2 regions of the Synechococcus sp. CC9605 genome follow, and region 1 is predicted to be linked to the other one. Evidence: predicted binding sites of a transcription regulator. Region 1 holds the regulator's gene; the other holds the start of a gene.
The links. Region 1 encodes NtcA, which controls nitrogen genes in cyanobacteria. Its sites were predicted from a motif close to GTANCNNNNGNTAC; they were not measured.
Positions count from the first base shown of each region.

Region 2: a site for NtcA is predicted at 4,273-4,286, ahead of SYNCC9605_RS15825 (DUF4278 domain-containing protein). Genes of this name have one in related genera too.

Region 1 covers NC_007516.1:268,545-277,748, reverse strand. Annotated here, with positions in the region: gene SYNCC9605_RS01350 (cob(I)yrinic acid a,c-diamide adenosyltransferase) at 1-412, opposite strand, end outside; gene rph (ribonuclease PH) at 558-1,301, shown strand; gene ntcA (global nitrogen regulator NtcA) at 1,360-2,076, shown strand; gene SYNCC9605_RS01335 (DUF3084 domain-containing protein) at 2,104-3,255, shown strand; gene SYNCC9605_RS01330 (resolvase) at 3,252-3,698, shown strand; gene SYNCC9605_RS01325 (DUF3146 family protein) at 3,676-3,933, opposite strand; gene pth (aminoacyl-tRNA hydrolase) at 3,933-4,550, opposite strand; gene SYNCC9605_RS01315 (TatA/E family twin arginine-targeting protein translocase) at 4,565-4,795, opposite strand; gene psbH (photosystem II reaction center phosphoprotein PsbH) at 4,805-5,005, opposite strand; gene psbN (photosystem II reaction center protein PsbN) at 5,090-5,230, shown strand; gene SYNCC9605_RS01300 (alpha-mannosidase) at 5,218-8,157, opposite strand; gene SYNCC9605_RS01295 (photosystem II reaction center protein I) at 8,222-8,341, shown strand; gene SYNCC9605_RS01290 (DUF3769 domain-containing protein) at 8,415-9,204, shown strand, end outside.
Region 2 covers NC_007516.1:1,726,952-1,736,155, forward strand. Annotated here, with positions in the region: gene SYNCC9605_RS09520 (serine hydrolase domain-containing protein) at 1-795, shown strand, start outside; gene SYNCC9605_RS09525 (flavin monoamine oxidase family protein) at 1,256-2,719, shown strand; gene SYNCC9605_RS15585 (hypothetical protein) at 2,720-2,842, opposite strand; gene SYNCC9605_RS15815 (DUF1651 domain-containing protein) at 2,886-2,987, shown strand; gene SYNCC9605_RS15820 (DUF4278 domain-containing protein) at 3,006-3,116, opposite strand; gene SYNCC9605_RS09530 (hypothetical protein) at 3,251-3,460, shown strand; gene SYNCC9605_RS09535 (hypothetical protein) at 3,696-4,094, shown strand; gene SYNCC9605_RS15825 (DUF4278 domain-containing protein) at 4,349-4,516, shown strand; gene SYNCC9605_RS09540 (hypothetical protein) at 4,549-4,785, shown strand; gene SYNCC9605_RS09545 (hypothetical protein) at 4,911-5,108, shown strand; gene SYNCC9605_RS09550 (hypothetical protein) at 5,117-5,386, shown strand; gene SYNCC9605_RS09555 (hypothetical protein) at 5,442-5,651, shown strand; gene pepN (aminopeptidase N) at 5,641-8,244, opposite strand; gene SYNCC9605_RS09565 (hypothetical protein) at 8,424-8,834, opposite strand; gene SYNCC9605_RS09570 (hypothetical protein) at 8,929-9,204, opposite strand, start outside.

The DNA.
Region 1 (9,204 bases):
CTCCCTGAATCAAGTGCTGGCGACAGATGGACCAAACTGCAGCCACCGCCTCGGCGCCACCGGGATGCCCCGGTGAGGAGAGGCAGAGGGGCACTTCCGGACGGAGCCAGACAAGACCTCCGCAGAGCTGCACCCGTCCAGCCGGTCCCTGCTGAACGCCCCCTTTGAGGAACTGACTGATCAGAACACGACTGCCCAAGCCAGCAGCACGCATGGCCTGACTCAGAACACTGGCGAAACTGCCTCGGTAGGGCGCCGTATGCACTTGAAGCTGCCCTTCGGGGGCCACCAGATGCAGGGGTGGCGAATCAGAGACAGGTGCTACGGGCCTGAGGCCCGCCCGCTGCAAAGCCTGCTGATCCTGATCCAGGGAGTTCTGGAATGCTTGGGGATTGGCGAGGCTTGTGGTCATCACGGAAGCATCTGCCCGGGTGCCCCCGGCGAGACCTTGAATGTAGCGGCGAGATCACATTCCACAAGGGGATTGACACCACCCATGGTGTTTGGACGGGGCGAGAACCAACCGCCTGCGAGGCTTGACGAACTGCACACCACCGATGAGCCAATCCCCTGAACACCGCACTGATGGCCGTCGCCCAGAGCAGTTGCGACCGTTCTCGGTGACCTGGAATCCCATGGGGTTTGCTCTGAGCTCCCTGGTGGTTCACACGGGCCGAACCGCTGTGCTCTGCAGCGTCTGCTTGGAGGGCAAGGTTCCCCGCTGGCGGAAGGGAGAAGGGCTGGGATGGCTCAGCGCCGAATACCGGTTGCTGCCAGGGTCCACCCCACAGCGGCAATCACGGGAGCTGATGAAACTCTCGGGTCGCACCCAGGAGATTCAGCGGTTGATCGGGCGCAGCCTGCGCGCCGTGATCGACATGGAACGCCTGGGGGAGCGCACCTTGCTGATCGACTGCGACGTGATCCAGGCGGACGCCGGCACCCGGACGGCCTCGATCACCGGGGCTTGGCTCGCCCTGGACCAGGCCTGCCGATCGCTGGTGGAACAGGGAGTGCTGGAGCAATCGCCGCTGGTCGATCAGGTGGCGGCCGTCTCCGTGGGCTTGGTGGATGGCCAGGCCTTGCTGGATCTGGACTACAGCGAAGACAGCCGAGCCGAGGTGGACTTGAACGTTGTGCAGGCCGGCGATGGCCGTCTTTTGGAAATCCAGGGAACTGCGGAGGGAGCACCCTTCAGCCGCAGCCAGCTCAATGAGCTGCTGGATTTGGCGGAGCCGGGATTGTCATCCCTGATGCAGGCACAACGCCAAGCCTTCACCGAGCACAGCAGCGTTACGTAATAACCGCTACATGGCGGCCACCGCCGGGTCCGTAATTTCGCTTCACCAGGGGGTTGTCATGACCAGTAGCCGAGGTTTCAGCCGATACGCCCCGCAGATGGTGGCTCCTTCTCCCAGCGCAGAACCGGCCAACCGTTCTCTCCTTGAGATCATCCGAGATCTCGATGGCGCCAGCAGTGAACTGGTGGACCGCAACAAGACCATTTTCTTCCCTGGAGATCCCGCAGAACGGGTGTATCTGATCCGCCGGGGGGCCGTTCGTCTGTCCCGCGTCTATGAGTCGGGGGAGGAAATCACCGTGGCCCTGCTCCGCGAGAACAGCCTCTTCGGTGTGCTGTCACTGCTGACCGGCCAACGCTCTGATCGCTTCTACCACGCTGTGGCCTTTACCAGGGTCGAGATGGTGACGGCACCGGCGACCTCCGTCAAGGCCGCCATCGAAGCCGACACCAGCGTTGGACTGCGCCTGCTGCAGGGTCTCTCCAGCCGGATTCTGCAGACCGAAACGATGATTGAAACCCTCACCCATCGGGACATGTCGTCCCGGCTGGTGAGCTTCCTGCTGGTGCTGTGCAGGGATTTCGGCGTGGCGGATGAGCTGGGCATCACCATCGATCTGCGCCTGTCCCATCAAGCCATCGCTGAAGCAATTGGCTCAACACGCGTCACAATTACGCGTCTGCTGGGAGACTTGCGTCAATCCGGTCTGGTTCAGATTGACCGCAAGAAAATCACCGTTCTGGATCCGATCGCTCTGGCCAAACGCTTCAGCTAGTCCGGCCATCGCCCCACGAGTGCAGCCATGAGCGGCTGGGCACTGATTCTGGTTCTGCTGGTGCTCGGGGGAGTGCTGTCGACCCTGGGTGATCGTCTGGGCAGCCGCGTCGGCAAAGCGCGACTGAGTTTGTTCAAGATGCGCCCAAGGCGCACCGCCGTTCTGATCACGGTTCTGACCGGCAGCCTGATCAGTGCGCTTTCACTTGGCCTGATGCTGCTGGTGAGCCGACAGCTGCGGGTGGGCCTGTTTGAGTTGGATGCCCTGCAGGAGAAGCTCCAGGACAGCCGGCGACAGCTAAAGGCAGCCGAGCGTGAACGGGACAAGACCCAAACAGAAACCCGGCGGATCGCCATTGAGCTGAAGCAAGCGCAGCAGCGGGCCAACACCCTGCGCCTTGAACTGGCTCCTCTTCAGAACGAGCGGGCCCAACTTGAAGCTGAACGTGAGCGCCTCAGCCAGGACATCGCCTCCCGCGATGCGGACATTCAACGCACGGAAGCCGAACTCAACAGCGTTCGCAGCCGTATCCGTGCCGGGGAGCAGGAACTCAAACAACTTGAACGCAATCTGGTCGCCCTGAGGCGTGGATCGGTGGTGATCAGCAGCGGCCAGACCTTGGCGAGAGCAACGGTTCGACTCGAGGCTCCGGACCAGGCCAAACAGGCCGTCGACAGGTTGTTGCAGGAGGCCAATCTCAACGCCTACGGGAAAGTGAGGCCTGGCGAAGCGCCCGAACGCCAGTTGATCCGCGTTCCTCGAAGCGACGTGGAACGCCTGCAAAACATCATCCGCAAACCGGAAACCTGGGTGATCTCGCTGCGCTCTGCCACCAATGTGCTGCGGGGTGAAACGGCGGTGTACGCCTTCCCCGAGGCGCGTCCCAACCGGCCGGTGGCCCAACGTGGAGATGTGCTGGCCACAACCACGCTTCAACCGAATGACCGCACGCCAGAGGGCATTCGCACACGGTTGAACCTTCTCCTGGCCTCGGCCTATGCCGAGGTGCAGCGGCGTGGATCCCTGACCGAGGGGCTTCAGTTCGATGGATCAGCCCTCTCCCAACTGGCCCAGACCCTGATGGAAGGCCCCAGCCAAAGCGTGGTCCTGGAGGTGATTTCCGCAGGGGTCAGCGACAGCGCCGATCCTGTCGTTGTCACCATTCAGGCCTCCCTATGAAACGAGTGGCCGTTCTCGATCCAGGTCGCTGCAAATGTGGTCTTGTGCTGGCCGATCTTCAGCTCGGCCTTGTGCGCGAAGGATATGTGCTGGCCCCGGAGGCCGTGGAACCCTGGCTGGAGCAGTGGAATCAAGACCAAGCTCTCGACCGCATCCTGATCGGCGATGGCACGGGAAGCCGAGCCTGGATCAAGCGACTAGAACGGCTGTGCCATCTGACCTTGGTTCCGGAGCAGGGAACAACCCTGAGGGCAAGACAGCGTTACTGGACGCTGTGGCCGGCGCGGGGTTGGCGAAGGATGCTGCCGGCAGGGCTGCGCATTCCACCGGTGGATCTGGATGCGGTTGCAGCTTTGGTGATGCTTGAGGAGCACCTGCAGTGCAGCCTGAGATGGCCGGAGCCGGCCCCCACGTTCTCGCTCAGAACCTGGCCCGAACCATGAAGGTGTAGTCACCCCCCGGTTCCAGCCTGTAATCGGAACGCACCAGAAACCGCCGCAGAGCATCCTCGATCAAGGCACGTCCCAGGGACGGCTCCACCACCAGTTCGCCGCGATCAAAGGCCCAGGAAAACTGCCACTCAAAACCTCCGGCAGAGACTTCACCCTCCACGCATTTGGCTTGAAAACACTGGCGAAGCACCCGCAAATGGGCCGTTGTCGCCGGGAGAGCCGGCATCAGTCGACAGGCTCCAGGTCGTAGCGAAAACCGTTGATCCAGGTTCCAGCGCGCTCAAAGCTCTGGCGCTGAAGACGTTGAATCCCGTCCAGAACAGCATCAAGAACAGCGCCGACGCAGGGTTGCTCCACCTTGCTGAACGGACCAAGAACATGGGACACCGTTCGAACACGACGTTCGGCAGGATTCTCAGCAGGCGCACCAATACCGATCCTCAGCCTTGGGAACGCCTGAGTCCCAAGATGCTGAATGGTGCTGCGCAAGCCGTTGTGCCCCCCGGCGCTGCCCTGGGCCCGCAACCGCAAACGACCAAGCGGTAGGTCCATGTCGTCCACCAGCACCAGCAGTTGGTGGGGCTCCAGGCCAAACCAATCGAGGGCCGCACGAATCGCGCGACCGCTGTCGTTCATGTATGTCTGGGGCATCAGCAAGCGCAGCCGCTGCTCACCCACCCCTGTGTCTGCTGCAAGACCGTGCAACTTGGCTTGCTGACGAAAGCTGAATCCAGAGCGCTCGCCAAGAAGCTCGAGGGCCATGAAGCCGATGTTGTGGCGGGTGCCGGCATATTTCGCACCCGGATTACCGAGTCCTACCACCAGCTTCAGATCAGTGGCCATACCGCTGGAACGACTCAGTCGCTGGGGGGAAGTTCTTCGACAGGCTTCGCAGCATCACCGGACATCTCCGGGTCAGCCATGGCTTTGTTGATTTCGCGTTCAAATTCCTTTGACGCGGACTGGAAACCCTTCAGGGTTTTTCCAAGAGTCCGGCCAAGTTCTGGCAGCCGTTTCGGCCCGAAAACCAACAGGGCAACGGCGCCGATAACCGCCATTTCGGGGAGACCGACGCCGAAGATGTTCATGGGTGCAGATCAGCCGAGGCCGTTCCAATTCACGTTGATGCCCTCGAGGATGAGGGACTTGTTGTAAAGCTGAAGAATCACCAGCAGAAACACCAGGAACAGCACCATGAAGATGCCCATCACGGGAGTGGTGCCCCATCCGGGAACCACCTTGCCGTACTCGGAGTTCAGTGGGCGGAGAAGGTCTCCCAGACGGGTGCGTTGTGCCATGGCGACGCCGGGTCTCGGGTGGTTTGATGTCTCGATACTGTAGGGGCCGACTCCGGTTCGGGGTTGATCCTGTCGAGAGATGTGATGGAAACGTCGTCCCCAGCTCTGTCCGTCGCCATTGGCGTGCTCGCCGTTTTGTTCGGACTCACCGGATTTGGCGTGTACCAGGCCTTTGGGCCTCCATCAAAAGCACTCGACGACCCGTTCGACGATCACGAGGACTGATCCACCACCAGGGAGACGAGTTCTCCCGGGGCGATCACTACGGCATCAGCGGCACTTGAATCGACATCCCTGCGGACACTCCAGTCCGCTCCGGGGGTCCAGCGACAACGCGCTGATCCCGCATTCAGCAGCTTCAGCAGGCAAACGTTGGCATGGCGCTCCAATGCCACCGGCGTGAGTTGAAGCGGCAGCGAGGGGAACCACTGACGCAGCTCCGCCGGCAACGCCGCACACCACCCGGGCTCGCGAAAGGCAATCGCCGCCTGCGGCACACCGGCCTCACTCCAGGAGCCGGAGAAGGGCATAAGGGCCAAACGCTGGCGATGCCAGCCCTGATCAGCGCTGGGATCAGGCCAGGTCGGACCCCGCAGCAGCGAAATGCCAAGTCGGTCTGAGGACCAATCCACACCCTGGGGACCGTCCAGCAACACAGCCATCCCGCCTCCGGGAGCTTGCGACTGGGAAGCGAACCAGGAGATCACAGGGACTTCCCAGCGGGCCCGTTCCCGAACCGTCATCGGTTCAGCCGGCCGTTCGATCACGCCGCCGCTGGTATCGGCAGCGATGCGGACGGCGGGGGTCGCCAGCGGCAGGTCCAGGCGCAGCAACTCATGGGTCTGACACCAGTTGATGCTGCAGATCAGCTCCAGCCACGCGGTGTCGGCCTTCAGCCGCAGGTCCAGCCGCATGCAACTGGCGCCGAGCTGGCGCCGCAGCACCAGATGCGCCACCAGGGGGCCCTGATCGAGCCATTCCAGGGAATCCGTGCCGAGCACGCCCAGGGGCTGAGATCGATAGTCCGCCGCCAGATCCCAGGCATCCCAGAATTCGCCACAGTCCCGATAACGCTCCAACTGCAGGGGTGACGACAACTGATTCCGTCCATCGCGATCCCGCAGAGCCATCAGTCCAACCGCGGAGACATCGAGATCGATCAGACCATTGACCAGCCGCCAAACTCCTGCCCCCAGCGACGTGATGACCACAGGCTGACGGGGTTGAGCAGCGCAGGACGCCATGCCTGGTTCACGCCGGAGCGGCACAGAACAACTGCCGTGCTGACGCGGTAGCTGCACCCAGGCACCACCACCGGCAGCGGCTTGCTGCGGCAATGAAACGCCTTCGGATGACCATGATCCGGCCGGAAGGCGAACCAGGGGCGACCAGGACGCCAAGGGCTGCAGGCCCCACCAGCTCCATGCCGCCGCTGTGTCCTTCTGGCGCGTCAGCCTTGCCAGCCTCCGGTCGCGCTCTCCGCGGGCCTGGCGCCGAGCCGAGCGCCAAACCGGTTCCGCCTGCTCAAACACCTCCGGGATCGACGTTCCCGGAAGGATGTCGTGAAACTGCTGAAACAACAGCGGGCGCCAATCGCTCCCACCGCCATCCCGGCCGGCCAGGGCCAGCAGGGCTGAAGCAGCGTCGGCTTCCCGCAAAAGCCGCTCGAGCGTTCGGTTGTGACGTTTCTGATCGGGACGGCTGGTGGCACAACCGCGGTGCAGCTCCAGAAAGAGCTCATCGCGCCACACCGCCCAGGCCTGATCGTCCTGCTCCAGGTTGGCCAAGAACTCCCGCACCGTTCCGGCACGGGTGGGCACAGCGGCCGCTTGCTTCTCCCAGAGCCCGATCTGCTCAAGCAACTCCTCGGTGGGACCACCGCCGTGATCACCGACGCCCGGGATCCAGAGCGCTGCCTCAAGTCCCGTGGCCTGATGCCAGGCCCGCTGCTCGCCCTGCATCTCCACAGGATCAGCGCGACGCCCGATCGGCGGCAGCATCAGGCTGCGCAGTTCAGACCGCCCCCGTCCGCGCCAGCGGAACAAACGGTGGGGGAAAGGGTTCTCAGCATTCCAGGCCAGCTTGTGGGTGCAGAACCAGCGCACCCCGGTAGCTGCCGCCACCGCAGGCAGACCCGCAGCAAAGCCAAAGCTGTCCGGCAACCAGGCCAGCTCATGGGTCCATTCCGGAAAGCGGCGCAAGCTGTCCTTCTGACCGAGAGCGAACTGATTCCAAAGCGACGCCGTGGAAACCAACACACAGTCGGTCTCCACCCAGGGTCCGTTAATCGGTTCCCAGCGACCGGCACGGCTGGCCGCCTGGATCTCCGCAAACAGAGCCGGTCGATGCTGCTCCATCCAGGCGTAGAGGGCGGGCGTGGAATGGGCAAAGCGCAGTTCGGGCCAGCGACGCATCAGATCCAGCGCTGATCGGAAGGTGCGTTCAGCGGCCTGCCAGGTGTCGGCCACCGGCCAGAGCCAAGCCAGGTCGAGATGGGCATGACCAAGCCAATGCAACGACCCTCGTGGAGGGTTCACCTGATGCAGGTGCGTTGCAACAGCATCCTGCGCTTCAACACCGCTGGGATCCAGATCCGCCCAATGCGATGGCAGGTCTCCATCCGCCGCCAGATGCAGTTCCAGGGCCGCTGGCAACAACGTGCCCTCAGGATCGGGGCCTGCGAACTGCGGCTCCAGGTCGAGATGGCTGCTGATCAGAGCTCCGTCGTCATGCAAAGGGCTGCAGAGCTCCAGCACAAGATCGAGCGATGCTCCCTGACGACAGCGCGCAGGCAGCGGCCAGCGACAGGCGGTATCGAACAGATCCCCCTCATGAACCAGCACGCCATCCACCCACAGGCGCATCTGCTCGGCCCACCAGCTCAGCACCAACCGGGCACAGCAGGAATCACTGGTACTCCAGCCATCAGGCCAGCTCAACCGCTGCTCAAGCCGCAGCCATTGACGTCCCCTGGGCCAGATCAGCAGGCCGCGTTTGGCCCAGTCCGGACGGTGCGTAAATCCCCAGCTTTCATCGAGAAAAAACCCAGCCTGGGCAGCGCCTGAGCGGAGCCAGCGGCCACGCAGATCACGTCGCGATCGACTGCGAAACGTTTCAATCCACTCCGATCGACCGACCTGATCAGGGTTCATTCCCCTGCTGACGCTGTCATGCCCCATAGGATGATGCCCTTGTCACAGACGCCGGTCGGTCTCCATGCTCGCCCTCAAGATCTCCGTTTACTCGGTCGTCTTCTTCTTCCTCGGCATCTTCGTGTTCGGGTTCCTTGCGAGCGATCCAAGCCGCACCCCCAGCCGTAAAGACCTGGAAGATTGATTCACCTCCCGATCAGACCGCGCAACGCACTGGTCTGATCGGACCGTGATTACTGAAATGAGCTGGCAAGCTCATGGGGCGCAGCAGGATTGCCTTGGCGGCGCACCGCCTTCTCTTTGCATTGACCGGAACCCTGATCACAGGGTCGGTTTCAGTGTTGCTCGTCACGGCCGGCTCGGCTGAATCAACGCCAGAGACGGTTTCTCCAGCGCCGGCGCGCCTGAACATTCGAGCTGACCTCCAATACACGGACACCAAATCAAAAGCCACGATTGCCGAAGGCAACGTTTCGGTTCAGCTCGGGCAGGCTGAACTGCACGCTGATCGCATTGAATTTGATGCGGCGTATCGCACGCTCTACGCCCGCGGTGCCGTGCGCTTCCGGCGTGGCAAACAGTTTTTTCAAGCCTCGAGCTTCCGCTACAACCTCGTCCAAAACGAAGGTCAGCTCAACGATGTTTACGGGGTCATCGACCTTGAAGAGCCCCTTACCAATCCATTAACAAGCTCTCGAACAACATCAGCCCCGCCTGAGCCAGCCACCTCAGCCAGCCGTGAAGACATGCCTCCGGTGGCTTGTCCACCGCTGCTTCCCCCGGTTCCGGACTGGCATCCGCAACCTTGGGCAGTGACGGCCTGGGGCGGTCAGATGATTGATGCCGCCTTCGGGGACACCTTCCTGTTCAACGGTCGAATGCGTCCGGAAGCCGTTTTGGGCGTCGGCGTGCAGAAACGGATCATGCGCGCTGGTCCATTCGCCATTGAACTTGAGGCTGACCTGTTCAGCCACATCGCCAAGCAGCAACAGGGTGGCGAATTCAACCAGAGCAAGCCCTATGCCGATCTGCCGGCACAGAACTTCG
Region 2 (9,204 bases), 1.1 Mb from region 1:
GCCTACACCAAAAAGGTTCCGGTCAGTTTCCGCATGCTGCTGAACCACACAGGCGGTTTGAGCAATCCGTACCCAGATGGGTGCTGCGGCCCAATGGAGAAATTGCCGACACTGCAGCAAGTGTTGCGTGGACTACCTCCTGCAACGAACAAACCCCTCACCGTTGAACGGATCCCCGGAACAGCCTTCAGCTACTGCAACGGCTGTTACACGGTGCTGCAGCCGGCCTTGGAATCAATCAGCCAAAAACCATTCCCCAGCTTGATGCAGGAGTTGGTGCTCACACCCGCAGGCATGAACAAGAGCACCTTTGACAACACCTTTTTTCTCAACGACTCCAGCACCATCGCCATCCCCTACGACGTTGATGGGAAGCCCCACGGTCGGGCACCCATGCGGCATCCCATCCTTTCCACCGGTTTGATGTGGAGCACAGCGAGCGATCTGGCTCGTTTTAACCTCGCCTTCACAAAGGCGCTGAACTCCGGCCACTCACTGATCGATCAACACCTCGCCAAGCAACTCAGCATCCCCAGTTCCACTGCAAACCGCAGCATGGGGTTTGAACTAGGCAACCGCGACGCAGACGCCAAAGCAAGGGGCGATTACCTGTTTCATTCGGGAACAGGCAACGGTGCCGTCAGCCTTTCAATCATCAGCATGGATGGAAATCACGGGGCTGTGTTCTTGATCAACAAAGGACCAAACCCCTGGCTGTCAACAAACATTCCACAGTTTGCGTTCATCAAGGAGGGCCTTAAGGTGATTAATACAGAGGCCGAGTGGCCAAACTAATCAATCCAAGGGTTGAGTCCGAAAGCACTTTCGAATAAGCCTTATACTAACCAGTCTATCAAAAAAGTATCGCAAGGCTTGTTAATACTCTGGCAGCAATTTAGTTTCCAGAAAACTCGGATAAGTTGTGATGCATTAGATCTGAGCTGTTGGAAGGAAGTTAGGCTCTAATGAAAACCCGCCATTGCTGGCGGGGGGATTATTTTTTTCGGGAGATGGATGGCGATAACAAGTCCCCCCGCTTTTCCCTTGCGGGTTTCGTATAGCTTTTAACCAAAAGGCATCGAGCTTCACAGCAGAGGATCTAAATAGCATTAAGAAAAAGACATAAACATTAGTTCAATGCATTGTATGGCCATTATTGCTTTTAACTGTCAAGAGCAGGTGAAGCGTTGTGACATTCTGTCCTCCACCGGTATTGCGATCGGCGGATTGATCGCTGGCAGTTGCGTAAGTGCGCATGCAGCATCTGCTGAAAACAATTCAGACCCCTATTGGCAAAATACCTGACATGATTGACGTTATTGTTGTAGGCGCTGGTGTTTCAGGTCTTACGGCAGCGCGCCGCATAGCTCAAGACAGCCGCGATGTGCTTGTACTTGAGGCTCAAGAAAGGATTGGCGGGCGACTCCATCGAGTCGAGGTTGGGCATGAAGGGCGTAGGGCCCTTGGTGCAGCACCCGGTTGGGTTGATCTCGGAGGTCAGTGGGCAGGCCTCACCCAAACCAAAACAATTGAGTATGCGCGCAAGCTGAACATTCCCACCTTTCCGGTGCCGGTTGGTGGCAAGGACACGTTCCTCTATGACGGTCGACTAAGTCGGCACAACCATGCTTGGCCATCGACCCCGTACAACGCCAAAGAGCTGAAGAGCGACTGGCCCGACCTGAAAATACCGAAAGAGCAGCGTGATGACGTCGTTGCCACTTGGCAAAAGATCGAGGCCCTGGCGGCAACGATTGACCCCGCTGCGCCATGGACCCATCCAGAAGCGCGCGCTCTTGACACGATGACTATCACCACATGGTTGGAGCGCAATGCCCTCACACCGATGGCGGCCTGGTGGGTCGATGTCATTGCGCGCAACTGGGGGGGTAACGGCGCTTTTGAATCGGGCTCGGCGTCAATGCTGCATTTCGCCTGGGCGCAGCGCGTGTCGCCGCAGAGTCAAACGCCTGAAGCGTTGCTGTTCGACGGTGGGGCTGGGCAGTTCCCGTCGCGGCTTGCAGAGGCGTTGCCCCCTGAGGCGATTCGTACGAGCGAGCCGGTGTTGTTTATCCAGCACACCAGCTCAGGTGTGACGGTGACAACGCCCAAGGGGACGTACCGCGGTCGAGCCGTCATTGTCGCGATGCCGCCGCATCTCACTGGACGTATTCATTACGACCCGCCGCTGCCGGCGGCACGTGACCAGCTGACCCAGCGCTCGCCCATGGGGGCCATCATCAAGGCGCTTGTCGTTTACGACTCGCCCTGGTGGCGTGCAGGAGACCTCTCTGGAAACGCTATTGGAAATCTTGATGCAATTGAGCTGGTTCCCGATTCGACCAACCCACGGCCCGGAAGCCCTGGCGTGTTGGCCACCTTTTTGACCGGCGAGGCGGCGACGCGATACGGCGCTGCCCCTGAGTCTGAGCGCCAAGATGCCTTGTTGGCTGATCTGGCAACCCTATTGGGGCCCATGGCCCGTAGTGGCGTTCTCGAATATCACGAATGGAACTGGCCCGCGAACCCCTGGGTAGGTGGAGCCTACTCAACCTTTTACACCCCCGGCACTTGGACCCAGTTCGGCAAGCATTTGCGCGAACCGGTGGGTCGCATTTTCTGGGCAGGAACCGAAGTCAGTACAGCGTGGCCGGGCTATATCCACGGTGCCCTACACGCGGGTGAACAGTCTGCTGAGGCGGTTACGGCCGTTTTGTAGTCATTCATTGCTGTGCCTGCTGTTGTTGTGCCTGCCACCGCTTGAAGGTTTCGGGTCGTTGGCTTGAAGGACTGCCACCAGTTCCCCCATCAAGAACAGGGCAATGCGTGTATCGCGGGTCATCGGTAAAACGTGACTGCCATGAGCGTTCCCCCCTCGCCCACCCGTGCTGCAAACCCGTAGGAAAATACTCAGGCACAACGCCGTGGCGGCCTGGGACAAGATTCTGAAAACAGGCTGGCGGCGGTGCTCACCGCCAGTGCGGTGAGCAACAAATTCACCCGGTCTAGAGCTTTTTCACGTAAGCAACGCCTCGATACGTGAGGCTCACAGATTTATTGACCGCCATCTGCGCCTGCAGTCGATTGAGGATGTACTCCCCTCTCCTGTACTGCATGAGGTGGATGAGCTCAGAACGTTCAGCGACCAAGGCTCACCACCCGGAAAGCGTGATGAAAGCATCGATTCGCCGGATCAAATCTTTAGCTCAATTGAAGCTCCAGCTGGTCCATCGAGCGCTGGTCGCAGCTGGTGAATCAGTCCATTGCCTGGGCAAGACTTTCAGGTGGATCGTTCCAATGCTTCGGCACCACCGACAGCAACCTGTTGCTTCCGGGGTGCTTCACCGGTCTCTCCGGAATCGGCCTGGCACTGTTGGACCAGGTGAACCGTGATGATCGTTTGCAGTCCGTGTTGTCGACAGGACTGCTCTCACCATCTAGGGCGGTGGTGAACGCCTGATTGTTCGGCCAGACCAACAAGGGCCGCACCACCAATCCCCCGCAGGAGAAGCTGGGTGGCGAGGGTTGGCTTGTGAGCGCTTAGCAACAGCTGCTTTGTCGGTTCAAAGTCGACTCAGCAACGGTCAAGGCGCTGTGAGTGTTACGGAATCATCCCGACGGCAGACACCCACAGCCGAGGTCTTTGATGGCGCTTGCGCGCCGCCTGAGAGACTCAAATCAAAGGAAGGAGGCAGGTGGGCAAGAAATCTGGCTTCACAAGTGCCGAGATCGAGGAAATCAAACGTCTCTATCTGCAGGAAGGGCGATCGATCCTCCAGATCCCCAAGATCCTGGGCAAAGGCAGTGAAAACTCCGTGCGCAACGCCCTGCACAAAGCCCGGGTCAAGCATGCCCCGGAGGAACGCACCAAGCTGGAACGTTTCAAGCCAGAGCAAGTTTTTGGCAAAGTGACGCTCTTAAAGCGACTCAACAAAGCCAAGAAACTGAAGTTCCATGCCCGCTGCTCCTGCGGCTACGAATTTAATGTGGATCCATTCCGGCTGACGCTGCCGGAACACCACAAGGACAGAATTTCTGCTTGCCAACGCTGCAGCAAAGCGCAAACAGAGGAACGCTCCAAGCCTCAAAGCTGAACAAATCAATCAAAAAAGTTCAACGGCACAAGCAACATAAACAAAATATTTCAATCACTTCACAACAACTAAAATAAGATTCCGTCAACCACATCAAACCCCTTTTCCTTTCAGAGCAAGGGAGGAGGGCAAAGCTTGTATCAAGCCGATGCGGCTTTAACAATGGCTAAAGAGCAAGGTATCCAGTGGAACCTTGCGGCCCTTTTGTAGCGGCCGTAAAACACAGAAAGTTTTTATTCTTCCCTATTTACTCCATGGAACTCACTTTCCTGGGCAACAAATATTCAAAGACAGAAGGAGTATCTGCGAGGCCCACAATTCAACTGAAATATATGGGGAAAAGCTATCGCGCTGAGCAAATCCAAGCTCTTCGCAATTCCGTTGCTCTGACCTACCGCGGCGTCTCTTACTCAAAAAACTGAGAAGCCTTGGGCTTGGCCGGCAAAATGGCGTGATGAGACTTCTGATCACAGCCCTGATCGCATCCAGCGCATTGGCCTTGCCGGCAAAAAGTGCGGAACCGATCCCCCTGGTGGTGGTCCCCTTTGATGCCTCATGGGGATCACGCCGTCTTCCCGTCCAGCCCGCAGCGTTGTTGCCGCCACCTCCAGTGCCAGAGGTCAAACAAAGCAGCGAGGCCAGGGCTGAACCAAAACCGCGACGCCAACGCTGGTGCCGGGGCGGCTGTTGAACGCAGTAGCTGCTGAACGCAGTGCCTGATGAAATCACTACGGCTGTCAGCTGGCCTCGCTCTGTGTAAACCGAAGTGAGATGCACTTCCATCGGGCGCCAAATATGCGGCATGCGGCTCTGTTAATGGCCAGCCTCCTATTGGCATCCACGGCCCTTGCGGGCGGCAAGCGGGCCACAGCCCAAGGGCCTTCCGAGCAGTTCGCCACTGCCGAGGCGATGCGGGTGATCCCAAAAGGGGCAACGATCACCGACACACACTGCAAAAGCATTGATGTGGGAGCCAGCAGTCGCTATCAGTGCACCATCACCTACAGCCCATGAGCTGATTGATGAAAGGTTGGCGTGCTGCGTGTTGGACCTTGATCCTGTTGGGAATTCCGTCCGCGGGGCGCGCCGAATTTGATCAGTGTCGCTTGATCGATCAGGTGCTGAATCGCCTGGGCAACGCCATGGCGATCAATCGGTTGATCATTGCGGAAGGCAATGACAGCAGTGCCGTTGCTGCCGCCAGTGAAACTCTGGCCCAACAGAACGAGAGCTACCGTCGCACCAAGCGACAACGCGCCAAAGCCGGCTGTGATGGCTGGGGACGGGAATAACTACCTGACTGGCTAACTGACTCCAGGCAAGCTGGTGAAACCTGATTGAGAGATCTTGGCCGTCACCGTCTGCCAGAACTGCGGAAGCCGACGGTTTCGTTCCGACCGATCGATGGGCGGTCGTCTGGTCTGTCAAGACTGCGGCACTCCAGCTGGAAGCCGAGCTATCCGTGCAACGCCCCGGAGCACCCGACGCAACAATGGAAAGCTCTGGTTGGTGATCCTGCTGATCGCGGTGATCGTTCTGGTAGTGGTCACGTCGTGAGCAGCTGCACGACCTCGGCCGTATTCGCCGACAAGGGCTTGGCGGCCAACTGGTCGATGGCCTGACGCATGACCGATTGCCGCTCGGGGCCGTAACTGGCGCAGCGGCTAAACACCTTGGCCATCCGTGACGCGGTGATCGGATTGCGGGAATCGACCGCTGCAATCTGCTCCGCCATGAATCGGTAACCACTGCCATCGGCGGCATGAAATGCCTGAACATTGGCGGTGAATCCACCGAGAACAGCGCGAAGGGAATTGGGCGCCAGGGAATCGAAGTGCGGATGGTCCAACAGCTGTTGAACCCGCTCCAAGGCGTTGGGTCTGGGGGCTGATGCCTCCATCGCAAACCAGGCATCCAGGATCACGGGCTTGTCTTGCCAACGCTCGTAGAACAGGGCCATCGCCTGCTCACGCTCAGCGCTCTCCTGCGGCAGCAAGGCCCGCAAGGCTCCCCGCGCCAGGGTCATCGAGGGGCCGGACACCGCCGCCAAGGCGTCCGCTTGCACCGTGTCATCGCCCGCCGCAGCAAGCCAGCGCCAGGCCAAGGCCGTCAGGGCACGGCCGCCCTGGCCAGCCGGCCAAGCCAGGGTCCAGTCAGTCCGGGCCAGCTCCAGGAGTCGTCGCAAGGACGACTGCAATTGAACGCCCAGCTCCTGGGTCCACGCCCGGAAGGCTTGATCCAGCGCCAGCGGATCCACCGGAGATTGCAACGCCTCCAGTTCCGCCATTCCCGGCAGCGCCAGCAGCGCCGCCAGGCCCATGCCATCACCACCGTCGTAGGCGCAGATCCGCTGATCGAGGGCCTGAATCAATGCCGCCTCCACCGCAGGCTTCGGCTCGTTTTCAGCCCGCGCCAAAAGTACCTGGCGTGCCAGGCGCTGGGCAGCATCCCAGCGACAGAAGGAGTCATCGTCGGAAGCCAACAGCTGCAGGCACTCCTCCAGCGGCTGCTCGAGACGCACGTGCACCGGCGCCGAGAAGCGGCGGAGCACCGAAAGGGCAGGAGGGGTGTCGCCCGGCTGACCCTGCAGGGTGATGCTGGCGCGCTCATCCTCCATCACCAGCAGCTGCTCGTCACCAACACGGCCCTGCTCATTCACCAGGGCCATGGCAACCGGCAGCACCAGGGGCTGTTTGTCCGCTTGTCCCGGCGTCGGAGGGGTCGCCTGGTGCAAGTCGACCGTCAGCTGACCCGATTCAGGGTTCCACTGACGATCAATGCTGAGTTCCGGAGTTCCTGCCTGGTAATACCAGCGTTTGAAGCGTTCCAGATCAAAGCCAAGGGGCTCGCACTGACTGGTGGCACCATCAGCAATCGCCTGAACGAAGTCCTCCGTCGTGGCGGCCGTGCCATCGAAACGTTGCACGTAAACCTCCATTCCCTTCATGAACCGCTCCGGTCCAAGCAGGGTGTGCAGCATGCGTATCAACTCTGCACCTTTTTCATAGATGGTTGTTGTGTAGAAGTTATCGATGGCCTGGTATTCCGCTGGCTTCACAGGGTGGGCCGTTGGGCCAGCATCCTCACGGAATTGGGTGTTGCGCAACATCGCAACATCCTCAATGCGTTTGACCGCTTTGGAATGCAGATCCGCGGTAAAGCATTGATCACGGAACACCGTCAGACCCTCTTTAAGCGATAGCTGGAACCAATCCCGGCAGGTGATGCGATTTCCGCTCCAGTTGTGAAAGTATTCATGAGCAATCACACTTTCGATGCGTTCAAGCTCAGCATCGGTGGCTGTTTCCGCATCAGCAAGAACAAGCTTTGAGTTGAAAATATTCAGACTCTTGTTCTCCATCGCGCCCATGTTGAAGTGACGGACAGCGACGATGTTGTATTCATCAAGGTCGTATTCAAGGTTGTAAACAGACTCGTCCCATTGCATGGATCGCTTCAACGAAGCCATGGCGTGGGCCGTGAAGGGTTCATCCCCCTCCTCCACGTGCAATCGCAGGGTGACCTGCCGGCCCGATGCCGTTGTGTAGTGATCACGAATTTCCCTGAGATCTCCAGCCACCAGGGCAAACAGATAGGAGGGCTTGGGGAAGGGGTCGTCCCAAGTGACCGCATGACGATCAGCGCCAACGGATTCCTCACGTACGGCATTGCCATTGCTCAGCAGCACAGGGCAGCTGCTGCGGCTGGCCTCAATCCGCACCTGCCACCGGCTCAGCACATCCGGACGATCGGGGTGAAGGCTGATGCGCCGGAACCCCTCGGCCTCGCACTGGGTGCTAAGCAGACCACCACTGGCGTACAAGCCTTCGAGGGAACTGTTGGAGTAGGGATCCAGGCGGCAACGGGTCTCGAGCACAAACGGCTGGCCCGGCACGTTGGGGATGACGAGACGTCCGTCGGTGAAGCTGTAATCCTCGGGCTGCAATGGGTCCTGGTCGATCACCAGGGATTCGATGGCCAGATCGACGCCGCAAAGCTCCAGAGGCTCACCAGGACGACGCGGTTCAAGGCTCAGCTTAGACACAACGACGACATGGTCGTCTTGGATTGTCACGTCCAGGGCGATGGTTGGGAGCTCAAAAGCCCATGGCGTGTAGTCCGCCAGTCGAATCGAAGAAGCAGCATTCATGGCCTAACGACACGAGCACCGGGTGATCCTGACGGATGAGCCTCAAAACCGGGATGTTTCTGCCGGGGTGTTTCTGCCAAAAAGCCAGTTTTCCAACGGCAGCAGACCACAGAATAAATGACAAAAAAACGCCTGACCTAATCGGACAGACGTTCAAAGGAATGAAGAGCGAGGAGAAATTATCTTTTGGAGGGCTTCAACGAGGCAGCAGCTTTCTCAAAGCGTTCTTTTTCTTTTGCGGGGACTGATTTAGGGCAGAACTTCAGGGCTCCCCCAACAATCATGAAACCGGCATTGTTGAGAAACTGCTTCTCAGGCAAGGGGTCTTTGTAGCCAGGGAGCAGACCGCCATGCTTGCCGTAAATCACGTGCAACTGACCCGCAAGGGCAACCGCCAAAGACTTGTTGAAGTCGATCTTCTGCGCCCTTGCCTCACAGAAGGTGGCGATCGACATCACGCCGTAGGTGTTGACCTCCATGGCTGTGGCAGGAGTGAACTTGTCCTTGGAGGCCTGAGCCAGAGCCGTAGCCGTTGACAGCAAGGGGGCTGCCAACAAAAGAGCCGCGACAGCAAATGGACGACGAATCACCTTGGTACCCGGGCAGCTTCAATTTTCCGAAACTTACCGCCCAAGCCAAGGTCGCACGAGGGCTAGGCGCGGTTGTTGAACTGGGCCATCAGCACTATGGCGACGTGTAGTCGTCCTCGATCAGCGGCAGGGGATCGGACATTCGAATCTCATGGTGGTGCTCCACGATCGAGAGATCACCGTTCTCCCAGCTGTAGATGGCGCGGTAGCGGTAGCGGTCCTGATCGACAAGGCGAATGTGCTCAAGGATGTCCCACTGCTGGTAGTGGGATTCGAGGATAGTTTCGTGCTCATCCACCTGACGCAGCCGGGTGCGCACCGGGTCTCCCGTCAAATAACCACGACTTCTCTGGAGTTGATGGCCCCACAA